Regions from separate parts of the Streptosporangium sp. NPDC000509 genome, predicted to be linked through region 2. Evidence: riboswitches for the same ligand, from Rfam matches in the RefSeq annotation. Region 2 holds a riboswitch; each other region holds the start of a gene.
The links. Region 2 has a riboswitch for cyclic di-AMP ahead of ACFY3D_RS23770 (CHAP domain-containing protein). Riboswitches for the same ligand answer to the same signal wherever they lie in the genome.

Region 1 (4,509 bases), on a different contig from region 2:
GGCATTGACCCCTCATAGGGCGCCCAGGGCGGACGTGAGCCCGTTGTGGGCAACGTACGCGAATATTCCGGCGAGCGGGTCGAGACTCGGTCATAACTTCCCCCGCGTTGCTCAGGGCGCGGCAAATGGTTTTGAGGCTTCCGCGCCCCGGCCCCCGAGACCCTTACGGGCCCCTAAGGGCCCCCGTTTTCTCACCCGCGCACGAAAACGGGGCCGGCGGTTGAACCGCCGGCCCCGCTTATTCAGGGGACTACTTGATCTTGACGACGACCGTCCCCGCCACCTTGTCGTGCAGGGCCTGCTGCAGCGGCTTGTCCCACAGCAGCCACAGGACGTTCACGAGGCTGAAGATGTTGAAGAGGAAGCCGACGAAGGGGATCCAGCTCAGGAACTGCGGGCCGAAGAACACCCCGGCGCGCTTGACCGCCAGGTCGGAGCCGAGCCCGCCGGGCGGCAGGGCACTGCCGACCGGCACGACCTTGATGCCCATGACCATCTTGCCGACCGTCTGGCCGCCCCTGCTGAGCATGAGGAACTCGTAGGCCATGTAGATCGACGCGCTGACCAACGCGATGAGGAGCCCGGCGAGGAAGGTCCCGCTCCCCTCCGTGATCGACGTGCCGTCGAAGGTGGGGGCGGTCACCAGCATCGCGGTCAGCACCAGGCTGATGATGACCCCCGGGATCGCCAGGATGATCCCGTCGACCAACCTCGCCAGCAGACGCTGCCACCACTCCGCGAGCGGGGCGGGCGCTCCGGGAGGACCGCCGTACGGCTGGCCGTAGCCCTGCTGCCCGTACCCGGGCTGCTGGCCGTAGCCCTGCTGCCCGTAGTCGGGCTGCTGGCCGTAACCCTGCTGGCCGTACTGCTGCCCGTAGTCCGGCTGCTGACCGTAGCCGGGCTGCTGGGCCCCCTGCTGGCCGTAGCCCGACTGCTGGCCGTAACCCTGCTGGCCGTAACCGGGCTGGGACTGCTGGCCGTAGCCCGACTGCTCGTGGGACGCCTGCTGGCCGTAGCCGGGCTGCTGCTGCCCGTACGACCCCGTCCCGCCCTGCTGGCCGTACCCGCCGGTCCCGCCCTGCTGGCCGTAGCCGGGCTGCTGGCCGTAACCCTGCTGCTGGGACTGCTGGCCGTAGCCGGGCTGCTGCTGCTGCCCGTACGACCCCGTCCCGCCCTGCTGGCCGTAGCCCTGCTGCTGGGACTGCTGCCCGTAGTCGGACTGCTGGCCGTAACCCTGCTGACCGTAACCGGGCTGCTGGCCGTAGCCCTGCTGCCCGTAACCCTGACCGTAGCCGGGCTGGCTCTGTCCTGGGCCGGTGTTCGGCTGTGAGGCCTCCGACCGATATCCCATAACCGTTACGTCGGGATCGAGTTCGCCAGCGGCTCGACCCGCGTTGTGCTGTCCGTAATCCGGGTGTCCCGACGGTGTGCGATCGCGGTCGGGATCATCCTGTGGATACGGCGGCTGTCCGGTGCTCACCGCGTCACCTCACTTAGACTGCGCATGTGGCAAATGTCAGACGCACATGCTTGCTGCTGCACAAGGTATCGACATAGGTATCGACAGTCACCTTTCCGATCAGTCAGCTCCAAAGTCATCACAGTCGGGCTCACGTGTCAGGTGGAGCAACATCCGGGTGTTTCCCAAGGTGTTGGGCTTGACGTGCTCCAGATCGAGAAACTCCGCCACGCCCTCGTCGTAGGAGGCGAGAAGCTCCGCGTAGACCGCGGGGGCGACGGGCGTGCCCTGGATCTCGCGGAAACCGTGCCTGGCGAAGAAGTCGACCTCGAAGGTGAGACAGAAGACCCGGCGCAGGCCCAGCTCCGCGGCCGTGCGAATGAGGGCGGAGACGATCCGGTGGCCGATTCCCATCCCGCGACGGGTCGGATCGACGGCCACGGTGCGGATCTCGGCCAGATCCTCCCAGAGGACGTGGAGAGCCCCGCAGCCGATGACCGCCCCCTCCTTGTCGGTGGCGACCCAGAACTCCTGAACGTCCTCGTACAGGGTGACGGTGGCCTTCTCCAGCAGGCGGGGGCCGACGCCGCCGTAGGTGTCGACGAGCCGCCTGATCGCGCGGACGTCCGGGGTCCGGGCACGACGGACCGAGACCTCGGCGACCCCTGGGGCCCCTGTGGCCTTGACGATCTCCGCGACCTCGGCCGCCTCGGGCAGGGGCGGGTCAGGCTCCGCCCCCTCGGGTCCCGCGCGTCGCTCCCCGCCGCCCGGGGTGCGCACGACCGGCACGGGAGAATGCTCAGCAAGCTGCTCCATGACCGTTCAGCGTACGTCCTCACCGGTCTTCAATTACGGCTCCTCCTTAACTCGCGGCACACCCCCCTCACATGACCGCCGGTAATCGCTTTACCACACTGGGCGCGCGGCATCTCACGTGTGCCACAACTCACCTTTGGTACGGTCCCGGACCTGGGAAGACCTTCCCCACACCCCCGCCGGGGAGGTAAAGGCAGCGTAATGGCCATGTTGATCATATTGACATGTGATCTTTCCGTGACACTTCAGTTGCGGAACCTCCACTGAATTCGCAGTTCTGGTTGAGCAGGAACCACGGGTGCACTAATCTCCGTGCTCGATGTCAGAGACGTAAAAGCCTGACCCGCCGAATCCCTCACCACGGGGAACCGGGGACCCACCACGTCCTTGGGGGTGAATCCGAGTGCCAACGGCGCACTCGGTAGGGCTGCCTCCGGCCCGAACCCGTCAGCTAACCCGGTAGGCGGCCGAGGAGAGGAGCCCGTTGGTGAAGCGCGAGCGCGACCGCGGAGGAAAGAACGCGGGCGACGACGCCCGCCGTCGAGAACGCGCGCCGCGCGGGCTGCGCCGCCGCATGGCGGTGATCGGCCTGGCATTCGCCACCCTCACTCTCGGCACACCGACGGTCGCGGCCACCGCCGACCCCGAACCCAGCCTCCAGCAGCTGGCCAAGCAGGCCGAGAAACTGCACGAGGAGATCGGCGTCCTCGCCGAGCGGTACAACGGCGAGCGGGTCAAGCTCAGGCAGGCCCAGCGGGCCGCGGAGAGCGCCGAGAAGATCCTCGCGTCGAGCGAGTCGGAGCTGGCCTCCCGTCGCACCAAGGCCACCCTCCTGGCGCAGAGCACCTACATGTCGGGCGGCCTGAACTCCGGACTCGCCTTCACACAGGCGACGGACCCCGACACCTTCCTCGATCAGGCCACCACCAACTACGCGCTCCAGCAGCAGCAGAGCGAGGAGGTCGCCCAGGTCGCCCGGGCGATCGAGACCGCCGAGCGGGCGAAGGCCGGCGCCAAGGCGAGGACGGCGGAGGTCAAGAAGCTCCTGGTGGAGATCGACGGCAATCGGACCAAGATCGAGCGTCTGGTCGCGCGGGTCGAGAGCGACCTGTTCAGCGAGGTGCGTGCCAGGGCCGTCGGCAACAGGGGCGCCCGGGTGAAGACCAACGTGCCCATCGTGGGCAGCGGCAAGGCCGCGGAGGCGACCCGCTGGGCGCTCACCCAGCAGCTCAAGCCGTACGTCTGGGGCGCCGAGGGTCCCAACTCCTTCGACTGCTCCGGGCTGGTCATGTGGGCCTACCAGAAGGTCGGCATCAGCCTGCCGCACTACACCGGCGACCAGTGGACCGCCGGCACCCACGTCTCCAGGAAAGAGCTACGCCCCGGAGACCTGGTCTTCTTCTACAGCGACCTGCACCATGTCGGGATCTACATCGGCGCGGGCCTGATGGTCCACGCGCCCCGGACGGGTGACGTCGTCCACATCACCACGATCGACAACCGGCCCTTCGTCGGAGGCGTCCGCATCGCCGCCTGAGCGTGCCCCACCCCGCCCCACCCTGTCCTGCCCGCACGCGTGCCCGGCCCGACCTGCCGGGCACGCGTGCGGTGCCGTGTCAGATCAGGCGACGGCGTGCGGCCCAGGCGACGGCCTCGATCGCCGTGGCGACACCGATGCGGTCGCAGATGCCTCTCAGCCTGCGCCTGACGGTCCGCCCGCTGATGTCGAGGCGACGCCCCACCCGATCGACCGTGACACCCTTGGCGAGCTCAGCCAGCAGCACGAGGTCGTCATCGCTGAGACCGATATCGCTCATGCCCAGGGGGCTGTCGCCATGGCGTGAATCCACTTCTGGATATGCCATCAAGAGTCACTCCCCCCACTCTGGAAACCGGGTGCGAGACGCCGGAAATGAATACCGTCCGCCAGGAACGGTAAACGCCTTGTTCAAAGGTCGTCAAGTTCCGCTCTTCATAGCGCGCGTCCAGTATTGACATAGTAGGCGCTACATGAAGTACTCATGATATGTCAGTGCCTTTGCGGCTATGTCATGACCCATCCCGAGCACGAGCCGGCAGGCACCCCTGGCTGCGGTGATCGAAGTCCTGGCAGAACAAGGTTTCGCGGGAGCCCTCGCCCCGCCGGGCGCGCCGGAGCGGGTCCTCCGGAGATCCGGACTGCCCGCATTTCTCGGTAAAAACCGATCTCTTCCCGATAGTCTTCGGCGGCCATC
Region 2 (4,509 bases):
TGCTTGCTCTGCTTGGGAACCGCGAGGTAGGAGCCACCCCAGTTGCCCGCGCCGCCGGGCACGGCCGCGACGTCCCACTTGCCCTTGTTGTCGTCACCGGCCGCACCGGAGACCACGCCGAGCATCCAGGCAGGGCAGCCCATGGTCGCGAAGGCGCCCTTCTTGATCGCGGCGTTCCACGGCGGGGTGAACGAGGCGAGCTTGGCGGTCAGACCGGCCTCGCTGAAGTCCTTCACCGTGTCGAAGGAGGTCTTGATGGCCGGGTTGCTCTCGATGATGAGCTGGTTGTTCTTGTCGAAGTAGGCGACGTTGCCGTTCTTCGGCGCCTCCTGCGACAGGATCACGTTGTAGAGCGTGTTCGGGCCGTCGAGGAACTTGGGATCGGTCTTGCCGGGGTTGGCGGCCTTGAACTTCTCACCGATCGCCTTGAAGGCGTTCCAGTCCGGCCAGAGCTTGCCGACCTCCTCGCGGTCGGTGGGCAGGCCCGCCTTCTCGAACAGGTCCTTGCGGTAGCACATGGTCATGCCACCGATGTCGGTGCCCAGGGCGAAGAGCTTGTTGTCGGCGTTGATGCCGTTGTCCCACTTCGCTGCGGGGAAGTCGGCCTTACGGCTGTCCAGCCCGTACTCGGCGAGGTCGGTGAAGAACTGCGGGCGGGCCTTCATGAGACCCATCGCGCCCTCGTCCAGGGCGATGATGTCGGCCGCGCCGCTGCCCGCCTGCAGGCGCTGGAGCAGCTGCGGGAGGTAGACGTCCTCGAAACGGTCGGTCAGGTTCTGGTACTTGACCTGGATGTTCGGGTTCGCCGCGTTCCACGTCTCCACGGCCTTGTCGTAGCCGAAGTTCTCACCGCCACCGAAGGTGTGCACGGTGATGGTTACCGGCTCGGCCGGGGCGGAGGAACCGCCCTCCGCGGCGGGTGCCGCCGGCTCGCTGGAGCTGCATGACGTGATGGCCAGGGCGGTGGCCGCCATGACCGCGACGGCGGCGAGCTTGCCGTGTCGCTTGTTGTTCAACATTCCGGACCCCTCTCAGGTGGTCGCCCGAACTTCATTGGGAGGCGACATCGCGAACCGGTCCCCGACAAACGCGGTCGTCGCGACGAGATCGTTCCTCAATGTGCTTTTGGGAGCGCTCCCACGAAGAGTGGACGATGGGCAACCAGGACGTCAATATGCCGAAACTCAACCGTTACATCCAGCCGCTTTAGGTGGGACTTTTGGTGTGAAAGGTTGACATACCTCCCACAAGGGTGATTGGGAGCGCTCCCACCTCACGGGCATACCAGTTGGGGCATTTCGTGGCCGTGCGGGGCTCGCGGAGGGGAGAGGGAGGGGCGGGCGGGGTGGAATATGGAATATCGTCAGGGGCACCGCTCGAACGAGCGGTGCCCCTGGGAGTGTGATGACCGGTCCGCGTTCACCGGCGGGGGCCGGGGTGGCCGGAGGTCAGTCCGAGTAGACCGGGTAGCCGTAACCGACGACCTGGGAGACGGGCCTGACGCGCTCCTCGACGACGCCGTTGCCGGTGTTGCCCTCGATCGTGGTGATCGTGCCGTTCCCGTTGTCCTTCTTCACGAAGCCGACGTGGTCGATGCCCTCGATGCTCTTGCCGCCGGCCCAGTCGAAGTAGACGACGGCGCCGGGAGTGGGGACGGTGCCCCAGTGTCCGTTGTTCTTGAACCACTTGGCGTGGGTGACGGTGTAGGCGTCCCAGCCCATCGTGGGGCGGATGCCGGCCGTCTCGCCGACCCAGGAGACGAACATCGCGCACCAGGGGGCGTTGGCGTACTCGTACACGCTCTTGCCGCCGTCGCGGGCCATGGTCTCCTTGGCGCGAGGGCTCGAAACGTACCAGGACTGGAACTTGGTTCCACCGCCCTGGGCGTTCTCGCGGACACCGATCTGCTTGGAGGCGATGTCCAGGATCTGTGCGGCGGAGACCTTGGGAAGGCTCTCGGCGATGACCTGCAGGGAGGTCTTCGCGGCCCCGGCGTCCTGCGCGCGGGTGTCGGCGGGCGGTGCGTTCACGACGCCGTGGCTGTCGGCCAGAGCCGCGCCGGTGGTGCCCGTCGCGAGGACGGCGCAGGCGCCCAGGACGGCGCAGACGGCGCGGGGGGTGGAGGTGAGGCGATGCTTGGTCATGCGGGGGTTCGACTCCTTGCTTCGCTTCCATACCGCCTACCGGGTTAGCTGACGGGTTCGGGCTGGGAAGTGCCCTACGACGCATGAGTGCGTTGATTCACCCCAGGAACGTGGTTCCCCGGTTCCGCAGACTTCGCGGATTCGGCGGCCGTGCTCACCGACGGCGGAAGGTTCCGCCGGGTGGAGCGCGGTCGGGCAATGTGACGGCAATGCACAGATCTGTATAGACCTAGACAATTGCCATGAACAGGACGAACGTACGACAACCCGGCAGACGATTACAAGTGGGACACATTGCTCTGACTTGGTAATACGTCCCAAATGAGGGGGTACGGCGGGGTGCCGCCTGGCGAGGGAGAGAGGAGTCGATCACGTCCCTCCGGCGCCGGGCGCACCTCCCTCCGGGGGTGGAGGGACGTCCGGGATCCCCCACTTTCACGGCGATCCGGGTTTTCCCGACCCGTCCGCGAGGCGTCGGCCAGGGTGTGCTATCGCGCGAGGGGAGACCCTCCGTCGAAGATCGTATAATCACCATTTTTTAGAACAAGTATTCGATGGTAAAAAGTATGCGGATGGTAGGAGTTCTCCCATGGAAGTGCCGGAGAGCGCGCACGGGACCCGGCGGCTCACGACCATGTCCGAGGAGGTTCTCGCGGCCTCCAGATGATCGGGGTCCACGGCCGGCGCCTCCCCGCCCGGCCCGCGACGATGAATCGTCGTGGCCCCGCCGACGCCGGCCCGCCCGACGGACATCCGGTCGTATCCGATCTCGGACGGTGGCGGCGGAGAGGTAAAGACCAGAGAGATCATCTGCAATCTCGCGTGGTCGGTTGTTCACCCGCAGTTCCCTGCTCCTTAAGGCCACCGGGTTAGGTTGTGCCAGTCGTGAACGGGTCATCGCCCGGCGTGGAGGACGGTCGAGACCACGCGCGGGAGCAGGATTCGGCCATCGCCTGGGTGGAATCCCCGCTGCAGATGCTCTGCGCGGTGGAGGCCCACCATGCCGGGCTGCTCGGCGCTCGCAGCCATCTCGTCCCCCGGGCGAAACTCCGCCCGCTGGCCGTGACAGGCCGCGAACTCGGCCGCCTCACCCTGCCGAGAGGGCTTGAGCTCACCCCGGCGCGCCCGGACATGCCCCGGCCGCGCCGGGGGGAGACCTGGGCGGTGGGCGACGCCTTCTCCGGCAAGGTCCAGTTCCGCTGGCTCACCGCGTCCCCCGGCCGGATCGTGATCGTCGACGACGGGCTCGCCACCATCAGGCTCCTGGAACTGCTCACCGGCAGGACGGGAACGCCCCTGCTGAGGGCGAGGGGGAAGACGGGAAGGCTCAGGACCGTCCTCGCCACGGCGGCCGGGCTCAGGCTGCGCGCCGCCGCCCGCGCGGGGCGGTTGTCGATCTTCACCGCGCTGCCGGTGCCCTCCGACCTGGCGAAGGCCGTACGTGCCAGGGGAGTCGAGCTGGTCACCCACGACTTCGCCTGGTTGCGATCCCAGCCGCTGCGAAGGCCCCGCCCCGCCGAGCGCACCGTCGTCCTCGGCACCTCGCTGGTCCGCAACGGCCTGATCCACCGCGAACGCTACTTCGGCTGGCTGGCCGGGCTCGGATCGGCCGAGCCGGTGGCCTACTTCCCGCACCGCCGCGAGGACCCCGGCGACCTGGCCCGGGTCGGGGAGCAGCCGGGAATCACCGTCTACGACGGCGGGATCCCCGCCGAGATGACCCTGCGCGGCCTGGCCGCCGAGCAGCGGGTGCTGAGCCTGCCGTCCACCGCGGTCACCTCCCTGCGGGTCCTGCTCTCGGCCCGGGGGGTCGCCGTGGAGACGGTGGACGTTCCCGACGAGTGGTGGACGGCCGAGGCGGCGCCGTCACTGCGCTCCCACCTGTCGAGGTTCGCCCATCACGACACGGGAGTCACCGGGTCATGACCCGACGGCCGAGGCCGGGCGGGCTCGCCGCTCGCGCCACGCACACCGTGCCCGCACACGAAACCGGGGAATTCCCCGCCGGAGGTTTTCTTTGAAGGTCCTGGCCGTGGCCGACTCCGACTCCTACCTGAAGTGGGCGGCCTGTCTGCTGCGGGACCTGCCCGCAGGCTGTGAGTCGGAACTGGCGGTCGTCCGCACCCCCATCACCCCTTCGCCGGCGCAGATCCACGCCGCCGTGGCGGGCTCGGCGGCAGACCCGCCGGTGCTGTCGGCCCGCGCGCTGCGCCGGGCCGCCGAACGATTCAGACCCGACGTGGTGCTCGTCGCCTGTACGGGACCGGTGGTGGACGTGCTGACCGCAGACGTGCTGACCGGGCTGCGGCCCCGGCCGGTGTTCGTCTCGGGGCTGCCGGGCATCTCCGTCCCCGCCACCGAGAAG
Region 3 (4,509 bases), on a different contig from region 2:
CGCCCGGGGCGGCATCATCGACGAGAACGCCCTCTACTCCGCGATCAAGGAGGGCCGCGTCGCCGGCGCCGGCATCGACGTGTTCCCCAAGGAGCCGGTCACCGACAGCCCGCTCTTCGAGCTCGACCAGGTCGTCGTCACCCCGCACCTGGGCGCCTCCACCCACGAGGCCCAGGAGAAGGCGGGCACCCAGGTCGCGCGCAGCGTGAAGCTCGCCCTCGCCGGGGAGTTCGTGCCGGACGCGGTCAACGTCCAGGGCGGTGCCGTCGCCGAGGACGTCAAGCCGGGCCTGCCGCTCGCCGAGAAGCTCGGCCGGGTGTTCACCGCCCTCGCGGGCGAGGTCGCCACCAAGCTCGACGTCGAGGTGCGCGGTGAGATCGCCTCCCACGACGTCCGCGTGCTGGAGCTGGCCGCGCTCAAGGGCGTCTTCACCGACGTGGTCGAGGACTCGGTCACCTACGTCAACGCCCCGCTGCTGGCCAAGGACCGGGGGGTGTCGGTCGAGCTGGTCACCAGCTCCGAGAGCCCCGACTGGCGCAACGTCGTGACGGTCCGCGGCGTCCTCGCCGACGGCCGCACGGTCTCGGTCTCCGGCACCCTGTCCGGGCCGAGGCAGATCACGAAGATCGTCGAGGTCAACGGCTACCAGATGGAGATCGAGCCCACCGACCACCTGTCGTTCTTCACCTACACCGACCGTCCCGGCATCGTCGGCGTGGTCGGCCGTATCCTCGGCGACCACTCGATCAACATCGCCTCGATGCAGGTGGCCCGGGACGCCAAGGGCGGTAAGGCGCTGATCGCCCTCACCGTCGACACCGCGATCCCGGCCGAGGTGATCGACCAGATCGGCGCGGAGATCGGCGCCGACAGCGGCCGCTCGGCCGACCTGGCCGACTAGCCCCGTTTCCCGCGCGTGCCGCGTCGTCGCGGGTCGGTGGCCCTTCCCGATCCAGGACGACATGCGATCACCCAGGACCGATCGGGGGACGTACGGGAAACACGACCGTGGTCCACCGATGTGGCCGCCGCCCCGATGACCGGGGCGGCGGCCACATCTCGTCTCAGCATGTGAGAAGTGTGTACGCCGGGCGAGACGGTGTTTTCGTGAGCAGGTAACCTGGAATGAAATGCGCCAGGTTCTCGTAATTCCTACCTGCCGCGGCGAGGCCTGACAGGGGCAGGCCGGCGACTCGCCGCGGTGTCGTGGCGCTTGCCGGCTCCAAGCCCCCGTCGCCGGTCCGTGATCCGGACCCTCGACATCAGGCCTGGTCGGAGTCCCGACCGGAGACTTGACCACCTTCCTTGCTCGCGTGCGACCGAGACGAGATTCGCCATGTACGACATGTATCCCTGGAACCGTCCCGAAGAGACAGAGGACGAGGCCACCGACGCGCTCCAGACCGCTCTGGACCGCAGGGACAACGGTGGTGCCCCCACCCGCTGAACCCGTTCTCGCCGCCACCGGGGCCTCCACGGCCTCCCGGCGGCGATCCGCCGGCGTGTCTCATCCGCCGGGCACGACTTCGGTCGCGAGCTCGACCCGCTTGGCGAGCTGGACCCCCTGCGGGTCGGGGCGGACCGCGCCGGAGAAGGCGGCGCGGCGCCAGGAGCTGAGCTTCTCCTCCTTGACGACGTCGCCGCTCTGCGGGGCGTGAACCATGTAGCCGGGCTTTGTGATCATGCCGACGTGGCCGAGACCGCTGAAGAAGACCAGGTCACCGGGTCTGAGATCCTTCCAGGCGATCTTCTTGGAGAAGGCGGCGTACTGGTCGTAGGTGACGCGGGGGAGTTTGATCCCGGCGGCGCCGTAGGCGCGGAGCATCAGGCCGGAGCAGTCGAAGCCGCCGTTGCCGGTGCCGCCCCAGACGTAGGGCGTTCCGCGCTTGGACATGGCCCACTGCACGGCCTTCTGCCAGGCGGGCCTGACGTCCATCGCCTTCAGCGTTTCCTTCAGTGTGGGGGTTTTGAGCGCCGCGGGCCCGGGGGCGGGGGGCGGGGAGGCGGCCAGGGCGGCGGTCGAGGTCGCGCACACCGCGGCGCCGGCGAGGATCAGGGAGGCGGAGATGGACAGGACACGGGGGAGAACTGTGCCGGACAGGATGATTCCTTCCATAAGGCCGGCCGGGTGAGCTGTCGGGCTCGGGCGTGGAGGCCGCCCTACGGCGCGAGAACGCGCTGATTCGCCCCAAGGGATCCGCCTGATGACGACCGGGAACGCGCTCCGGGGGAGGAGCGGTGTTCCCGGGGTGCGGTAGATCCCGTAAAGAGTGGTTCCCCGGCTCCGTGCGGGCCCGGTAAGGGGATGGCCCGTACGGATTAGGCAGTGATGTGAATGGGAGGACCATAACGAAACCTCTCGAAACGGTCAATACACAGCAAAAAAGGACAAAACGATCAGAGGGTCTGTCGTGCGAACACGTCCGCAGAATGAGACCGGTGTTCAATCGCCGAGACGGACCGGTAAGGTGCCTGCATGGATTCGCGTAACATTCGCCTGGCGGTCATCCCCGGGGACGGAATCGGAGTCGAGGTCGTCGCCGAAGGGCTGAAGGTCCTCGAAGCGGTCGGCACTAAGGTGGAGACCACCACCTACGACCTCGGCGCCAAGCGCTACCACGAAACCGGCGAGACCCTGCCGGACCCGGTCCTCGACGAACTGCGCGGATACGACGCGATCCTGCTCGGCGCGGTCGGCGACCCCAGCGTGCCCCCGGGCATCCTGGAGCGCGACCTGCTGCTCAAGCTCCGCTTCCAGCTCGACCACTACGTGAACCTGCGCCCGGTCAAGCTCTTCCCCGGCGTCGAGACGCCGCTGGGCGGATCCCGCCCCGAGGACATCGACATGATCGTCATCCGCGAGGGCACCGAGGGTCCGTACGCCGGAGCGGGTGGCGTCATGCGCAGGGGCACGCCGCACGAGATCGCCACCCAGGAGTCGCTGAACACCGCCTACGGCGTCGAGCGCGTCGTGCGTTACGCCTTCGACAAGGCGCTCGGCCGCCCCCGCAAAAAGCTGACGCTGGTCCACAAGACCAACGTGCTCACCTACGCCGGCGACCTCTGGGCCCGCACCTTCGACCGCGTCGGCCTGGAATATCCCGAGGTCCAGACCGACTACTGCCACGTCGACGCGGCCTCGATGTTCTTCGTCAGCCAGCCGGAGCGCTTCGACGTGATCGTCACCGACAACCTCTTCGGTGACATCCTCACCGACATCGGCGCGGCGATCGCCGGCGGCATCGGCCTGGCGGCGAGCGGCAACGTCAACCCCGACCGCACCGCGCCGAGCATGTTCGAGCCGGTTCACGGCAGCGCCCCCGACATCGCGGGCCAGGGCAAGGCCGACCCGACCGCCACGATCCTGTCGGTCGCCATGCTCCTCGACCACCTCGGCATGACCGCCGAGGCCACCAGGGTCGAGCAGGCCGTCGCCGACGACCTGGTCGAGCGGACGGCCGGCCGGGCCGGCCGGACCACCCGCGAGATCGGCGACGACATCACCGCCCGAGTAGCCGGCTGAGGAAGCCGCCTCCCTCGACCCCGACGCGCCTGGCGGCTCACCTGAGCCGCCAGGCGCGTTTTTGTTTCTCCAGCACTGCCGGTTTTCGGCATGGATGGAGTAGTTTCCCGTTACCCGGTCCGACGCAGAATGGACCCAAGGGTAAGCCAGACCTCAAGAGAAGGATCCGTGCGATGACCACCGCTCAGAAGCTCAGCTTCGACGTGCAGCTCTCCGACCACGCTCGCACCGCGGCAGAGCGCGAGCAGGTAATGGCGAGCCCCGGGTTCGGTCAGGTCTTCACCGACCACATGATCTCGATCGACTACACCGAGGGGGAGGGCTGGCACGACGCCAGGCTCATGCCGTACGGCCCGCTCAGCCTCGACCCCGCGACGTCGGTCTTCCACTACGCGCAGGAGCTTTTCGAAGGGCTCAAGGCCTACCGCCAGGAGAACGGCGCGATCGTGACCTTCCGGCCGGAGGCGAACGCCGCCCGCTTCAACAGCTCCGCGCTGCGGATGGCCATGCCCGAACTGCCCGAGGAGACGTTCGTCGAGTCGCTGGAGCTGCTCGTCCAGACCGACCGCGAGTGGGTCCCGACCACGCCGGGGCACAGCCTCTATCTGCGCCCCTTCATGATCGCCACGCAGCCGGCGCTCGGTGTCAACTACCCGTCCAGGAGCTACAAGTACATGGTCATCGCCTCTCCGGCGGCGGCCTACTTCGGAGGCGGGCAGGCCGTGACGGTCTGGCTCTCCACCGAGTACACCCGCGCGGCCCCCGGCGGCACCGGCTTCGCCAAGTGCGGCGGCAACTACGCGGCGGCCTTCGTCGCCCAGCGCCAGGCCGTCGAGCAGGGCTGTGACCAGGTGGTCTGGCTGGATGCGGGCGAGCACCGCTACGTCGAGGAGATGGGCGGGATGAACCTGTTCTTCGTCTACGGAGACCGCCTGCTCACCCCGGCGCTCACCGGCACCCTCCTGCCCGGCATCACCCGTGACTCG
Region 4 (4,509 bases), on a different contig from region 2:
CTCGATCCGAATCGCCGACGTCTTCCACCGCTCCCCCAGGGCCGACCAGACGGTCGTGCTGACCGGCGGGGTCCGCACCCCCTCCGACGCGCTGGTCGGTCCGGTCGCGGTCTCGGCGATCCGCGGCCTGCACGTCGACACCCTCTTCCTCGGCGTGCACGGTATGAGCATCCGCGCCGGATTCACCACCCCCAACCTGCTCGAGGCCGAGACCAACCGCGAACTGGTCGCCTCCGCGCACCGCCTGGTGGTGCTCGCCGACCACACCAAGTGGGGCACGGTCGGCATCAGCACGATCGCCGAGCTGGCCGAGGCCCACATCGTGGTCACCGACTCCGGCATGACCGAGAAGGCCCGCGAGGAGCTCGCCGCCTCGGTGGGCGAGATGATCATCACCGAACCCCAGCGCGAGAGCGAGATCGCCGGCCGATGAAGCGTACGATCACCCACCTGGCCGACGGCCGGGAGCTTTTCTACTTCGACCGGCGCGACGACGCCGACCGCACGGCACCCGACCGGCGCGACCTGCCGCCCCGTCCCGCCGCCTCCGAGCTGCGCTACGACCCGCTCACCGAGGAGTGGATCGCGGTGGCCGGGCACCGCCAGGGCCGCACCTTCCTGCCCCCCGCCAACGAGTGCCCGCTCTGTCCCTCGACTCCGGGCAATCTCACCGAGGTCCCCTCCTCCGACTACGAGGTGGTGGTCTTCGAGAACCGGTTCCCCTCGTTCTCCGCCCAGCCGGGCGACCACCGGCCGATCGGAGGGCTGAGCGAGGTCCGTCCGGGGGTCGGCAGGTGCGAGGTGGTCTGCTTCACCTCCGAGCACGACTCCGCGTTCTCGCGACTCTCCCCCGAGCGGGTCGAACTGGTCATGGAGGCCTGGCTCGACCGTACGGCGGAGCTGTCGGCGACACCCGGCGTGGAGCAGGTCTTCTGCTTCGAGAACCGGGGGGCGGAGATCGGCATCACCCTGGCCCACCCGCACGGCCAGATCTACGCGTACCCCTACGTGACCCCGCGCACCAGGCTCACCCTCGGGGCGGCCGAGCGCCACAGGGGGCGGACGGGCGGCAACCTGTTCGCCGACGTCCTGGCCGCGGAGCGTGCGGCCGAGATCCGGGTGGTGGGCTCGAACGAGCACTGGACGGCCTTCGTCCCCGCCGCGGCGCGCTGGCCCGTGGAGGTCCACCTCTACCCGCACCGCAGGGTCCCCGACCTGGTCGCGCTGGACGCCGGGGAACGCGCGGCGTTCGGCCCCCTCTACACCGACGTGCTCCGCCGCCTCGACGGGATCTTCGGCGTGCCCATGCCGTACGTCGCGGCCTGGCACCAGGCACCGGTCTCCACCGGCCGCGATCTGTCGTACGCGCACATGGAGCTGTTCAGCATCCGCCGCGCGCCGGACAAGCTGAAATACCTCGCCGGGTCGGAGTCGGCGATGGGCGCCTTCGTGAACGACGTGTCGCCCGAGGCGACAGCACAACTGCTGCGCTCTGTTGTCACGAACTGATTACCGCTTGGTCTCGTCTTGAGGTCGCATGACCTGCTGTTTACCACTACTATCCTTCCCACATCGGCTGTAAACGCTGATTTGCCTAATCCCGGGCACCTTGCCCGGGAGCCGGGGAACCACCGCACCTGGGGTGAAACCACTTCGGTGGAAGGGCTTCCTCCAGCCCGAACCCGTCAGCTAACCCGGTAGGCGTAAGGAGAGGAGAGTGCGTGGCGGCCCCGTCCCCCACGTTCCGTCGGCGTGCGTCTCTGGCCCTCTGCCTGAGCTCGATCGTCGTGTTCACCATCGGCGCCCCCACCGCCGGAAGCGCGGACCCCAAGCCCACCGAGGCCAAGCTCCGCGCCGAGCTGGCCAAGCTCGGCAAGCAGGTCGACAAGCTGATCGAGACCTACGCGGCCACCCGCGAGTCGCTCAAGATGGCGCAGAAGGCCGAGATCGTCGCCAAGCAGAACCTGGAAAAGGCCGAGAAGACCTACGTCGAGGCCAAGCGGGAGGTCGACTCCATCGTCCAGTTGCGCTACCAGAGCAGCGGCGGAGGGCTGCCCGCGCTGATGTTCTCCGGCGACATGGGCGCCGCCGCGGTGATGGAGCAGCTCACCGCCCAGCAGGCCGCCCACCTGGAGGGCTTCGTCAACAGCATCGAACGCAGGAAGCGGGCGGCCGAGACGGCCGCCACGCTCACCGATGAGATCGGCGACGAGGCCAAGGAGGTGCAGGCGCAGCGCGAGAAGGCCGAGAAGCTGATCCGCGACATGAAGAACAAGCTCGACCGGCTCGCCCCCACCGGTTCCGGCCGTCGCGCCGACGGCAGCTGGGCGCCGCAGCTGCCCACCGGCGCCGACAACATCACCGACCGCACCCGGATCATGCGCGACGCCGTCATGAGGCGCTTCAACCTGCCGTACTCGGTCGGCTGCTACCGGGCCGTCAACGACGGCGGCGAGCATCCTCTGGGCCGTGCCTGCGACTTCATGATGAGCGCCGGTGGCGCGATGCCCACGGCCGCCAACCTCGCGCTCGGCGACGAGATCGCCGCCTGGGCCATCAAGAACAAGGCCAAACTCGGCGTGAAGTACGTGATCTGGCGCCAGCGCATCAACCACGGCTCCGGCTGGAGGTTCATGTCGAACCGAGGCGGCATCACGGCCAACCACTTCGACCATCCGCACATCTCGATGTACTGATCTCCGGGGGGCGTCCGGTCGCGTGAGCGGCGGCTCACCCCTGGGCGCCCCCGTGGGCGAAGGTGGGCGCCGCGCCCGTGGACGCGGGCTCGACGGCGCCCCCGCCCGCCTGGAGGGGGGCGAGGTCGACGAATATGCGGTAGTCAGAGATCAGGCCGTCGTCGCGGGTGCGCCAGATCGATACGGCCACGACGCCGACGTCCGTGCCGTCGAGCCGCCGGTAGGTCACCTCGGTCTCGGCGATGATGTCGGCGTCCACCTGCCAGTTCCGCACGATCCTGTGCCGCAGGCCGCCGATGGTGGAGAAGAAGTCCCGCAACCCGGCGGCGATGGCCTCGCGTCCCGCCATCGGCTCGGCGTTGCCGAACACCAACGTGGCGTCCTCGGCCAGCAACCGCACGAACTCGTCGGGGTCGAACGAGTCGACCGTCCGGAAAACGCGTCGCACCGCGTCGTCGCTCATGCCGATCCTTCCTCACACCGTCGGGATCACTGGTGGGGACGATACGGGGCGAGGGACGAGGCACAACTATCGCCGGGGTAGGTGTCCCGTCGCCCGAAGGCACACCGAAGGTCTGCGGAACCGGGGCGCGACGGCCAGGTCGGCGCACCGCGCCGGATCGCGGCGCGTCCAGCCCTCCGCACCCCTCGTCAACGGCACCGGCCCCTGGTTCACCGATGCGCGGCCTTCAGGCCGACCTCTCCCAGACATTCCAGTACGGCGTCGACGGACATCAGGAACGGGTCGGACTGCAGAATTCGCGTGTGCATCGTGCTCATTTCCTGACCCGGCAGGATTCCCAGCTCCCGGTCGAGCAGCACGATGGTCTCCTGGAACACCTCCAGCGCCTCCCCTTGGCGACCGGTCCGGTAGAGGGCGAGCATCAGCAGGGTGCGGAACCGTTCGTGGAACGGGAAACGCATGATCAGGCCGCGCAGCTCGGGTATGGTCTCGAAGTGGTTCCCGAGGCCGATGTCCGCGCCGATGCGAAGCTCCAGCAGTGAGGTTCGCAGTTCCTCCAGCCGGCTGACCTCGTGGTCCGCGACGGCGCTCTCCGCCAGGTCCGCGTACGGCCTGCCGCGCCACATGTCGAGCGCCTCCGCCGAACAGCGCGCCAGATCCTTTATGTCGGAGGAGAGCATGGCGTTCAGCGCCTGTTTGGCGAGCGCCTCGAACCTGTGGACATCGAGTTCGTCGGGATGCGTGACCAGCGCATAGCCCTCACCCCGCTGCTGGATCCGGTCGTGGCCGAGAACATGCCGGAGGCGGAACACGTAGACCTGCATCGCCTTCCGCGGATTCTTGGGTTGTTCGGTCCACAAAATATCCGACAGGATCCCGACGGGCACCGACTGCCCCGCTCTGCTGAGCAGTATGCTCAACAACTTTCGCGGTTTCTGGGCCGGCATCGGCACTTCGACGCCGTTCACGGTAACCGCCAGATCCCCGAGAACGTGGAACTGTACCTCGCCCTCCGGGAGGGTGTTAGGCGACATGTGTTTTCCTTCGCGGGTGGGAAAGGGACGTCAGCCTCTTCATGGGAATGTCGTCTTCTCCGCCGTGCATGCCGTCACGGAACGACGGTCGCGCACGGATCGGGAACGTGAGGTGTCGGTCGATGACAGGCGCGTACGACGTCTCGACGAAGCGCCACCTCGATCAGGGCGGAACTGTGCCGCCGCGCTCGGAACGGGTGGCCGGTGGCTCGGCCGGAAACGTGAATCGCGGATCTCACCGGTCTCGCACCCGATGGGAAGGCCCGGAAAGGGGACCCGAAAGAGGGTCGTGAACCGCCTTCGCCCCATGGGCGAC

Region 1: it holds a riboswitch for cyclic di-AMP, as region 2 does, so the genes downstream of both, ACFY3D_RS11300 (NlpC/P60 family protein) here and ACFY3D_RS23770 (CHAP domain-containing protein) in region 2, are expected to answer to the same signal.
Region 3: it holds a riboswitch for cyclic di-AMP, as region 2 does, so the genes downstream of both, ACFY3D_RS13465 (C40 family peptidase) here and ACFY3D_RS23770 (CHAP domain-containing protein) in region 2, are expected to answer to the same signal.
Region 4: it holds a riboswitch for cyclic di-AMP, as region 2 does, so the genes downstream of both, ACFY3D_RS28650 (hypothetical protein) here and ACFY3D_RS23770 (CHAP domain-containing protein) in region 2, are expected to answer to the same signal.

What each region holds. Positions count from the first base shown of each region.
Region 1 is NZ_JBIAYX010000005.1:122,061-126,569, reverse strand. It holds gene ACFY3D_RS11310 (RDD family protein) at 251-1,351, opposite strand; gene ACFY3D_RS11305 (amino-acid N-acetyltransferase) at 1,580-2,149, opposite strand; cyclic di-AMP (ydaO/yuaA leader) riboswitch at 2,610-2,757, shown strand; gene ACFY3D_RS11300 (NlpC/P60 family protein) at 2,763-3,812, shown strand; gene ACFY3D_RS11295 (LuxR C-terminal-related transcriptional regulator) at 3,892-4,092, opposite strand.
Region 2 is NZ_JBIAYX010000013.1:36,146-40,654, forward strand. It holds gene ACFY3D_RS23765 (extracellular solute-binding protein) at 1-1,019, opposite strand, end outside; gene ACFY3D_RS23770 (CHAP domain-containing protein) at 1,449-2,144, opposite strand; cyclic di-AMP (ydaO/yuaA leader) riboswitch at 2,163-2,301, opposite strand; gene ACFY3D_RS23775 (hypothetical protein) at 3,030-4,070, shown strand; gene ACFY3D_RS23780 (DUF6716 putative glycosyltransferase) at 4,162-4,509, shown strand, end outside.
Region 3 is NZ_JBIAYX010000006.1:192,583-197,091, forward strand. It holds gene serA (phosphoglycerate dehydrogenase) at 1-901, shown strand, start outside; gene ACFY3D_RS13465 (C40 family peptidase) at 1,508-2,116, opposite strand; cyclic di-AMP (ydaO/yuaA leader) riboswitch at 2,104-2,321, opposite strand; gene ACFY3D_RS13470 (3-isopropylmalate dehydrogenase) at 2,477-3,523, shown strand; gene ACFY3D_RS13475 (branched-chain amino acid aminotransferase) at 3,697-4,509, shown strand, end outside.
Region 4 is NZ_JBIAYX010000016.1:262,101-266,609, reverse strand. It holds gene ACFY3D_RS28660 (DeoR/GlpR family DNA-binding transcription regulator) at 1-433, shown strand, start outside; gene galT (galactose-1-phosphate uridylyltransferase) at 430-1,509, shown strand; cyclic di-AMP (ydaO/yuaA leader) riboswitch at 1,582-1,718, shown strand; gene ACFY3D_RS28650 (hypothetical protein) at 1,722-2,696, shown strand; gene ACFY3D_RS28645 (nuclear transport factor 2 family protein) at 2,731-3,159, opposite strand; gene ACFY3D_RS28640 (AfsR/SARP family transcriptional regulator) at 3,369-4,082, opposite strand.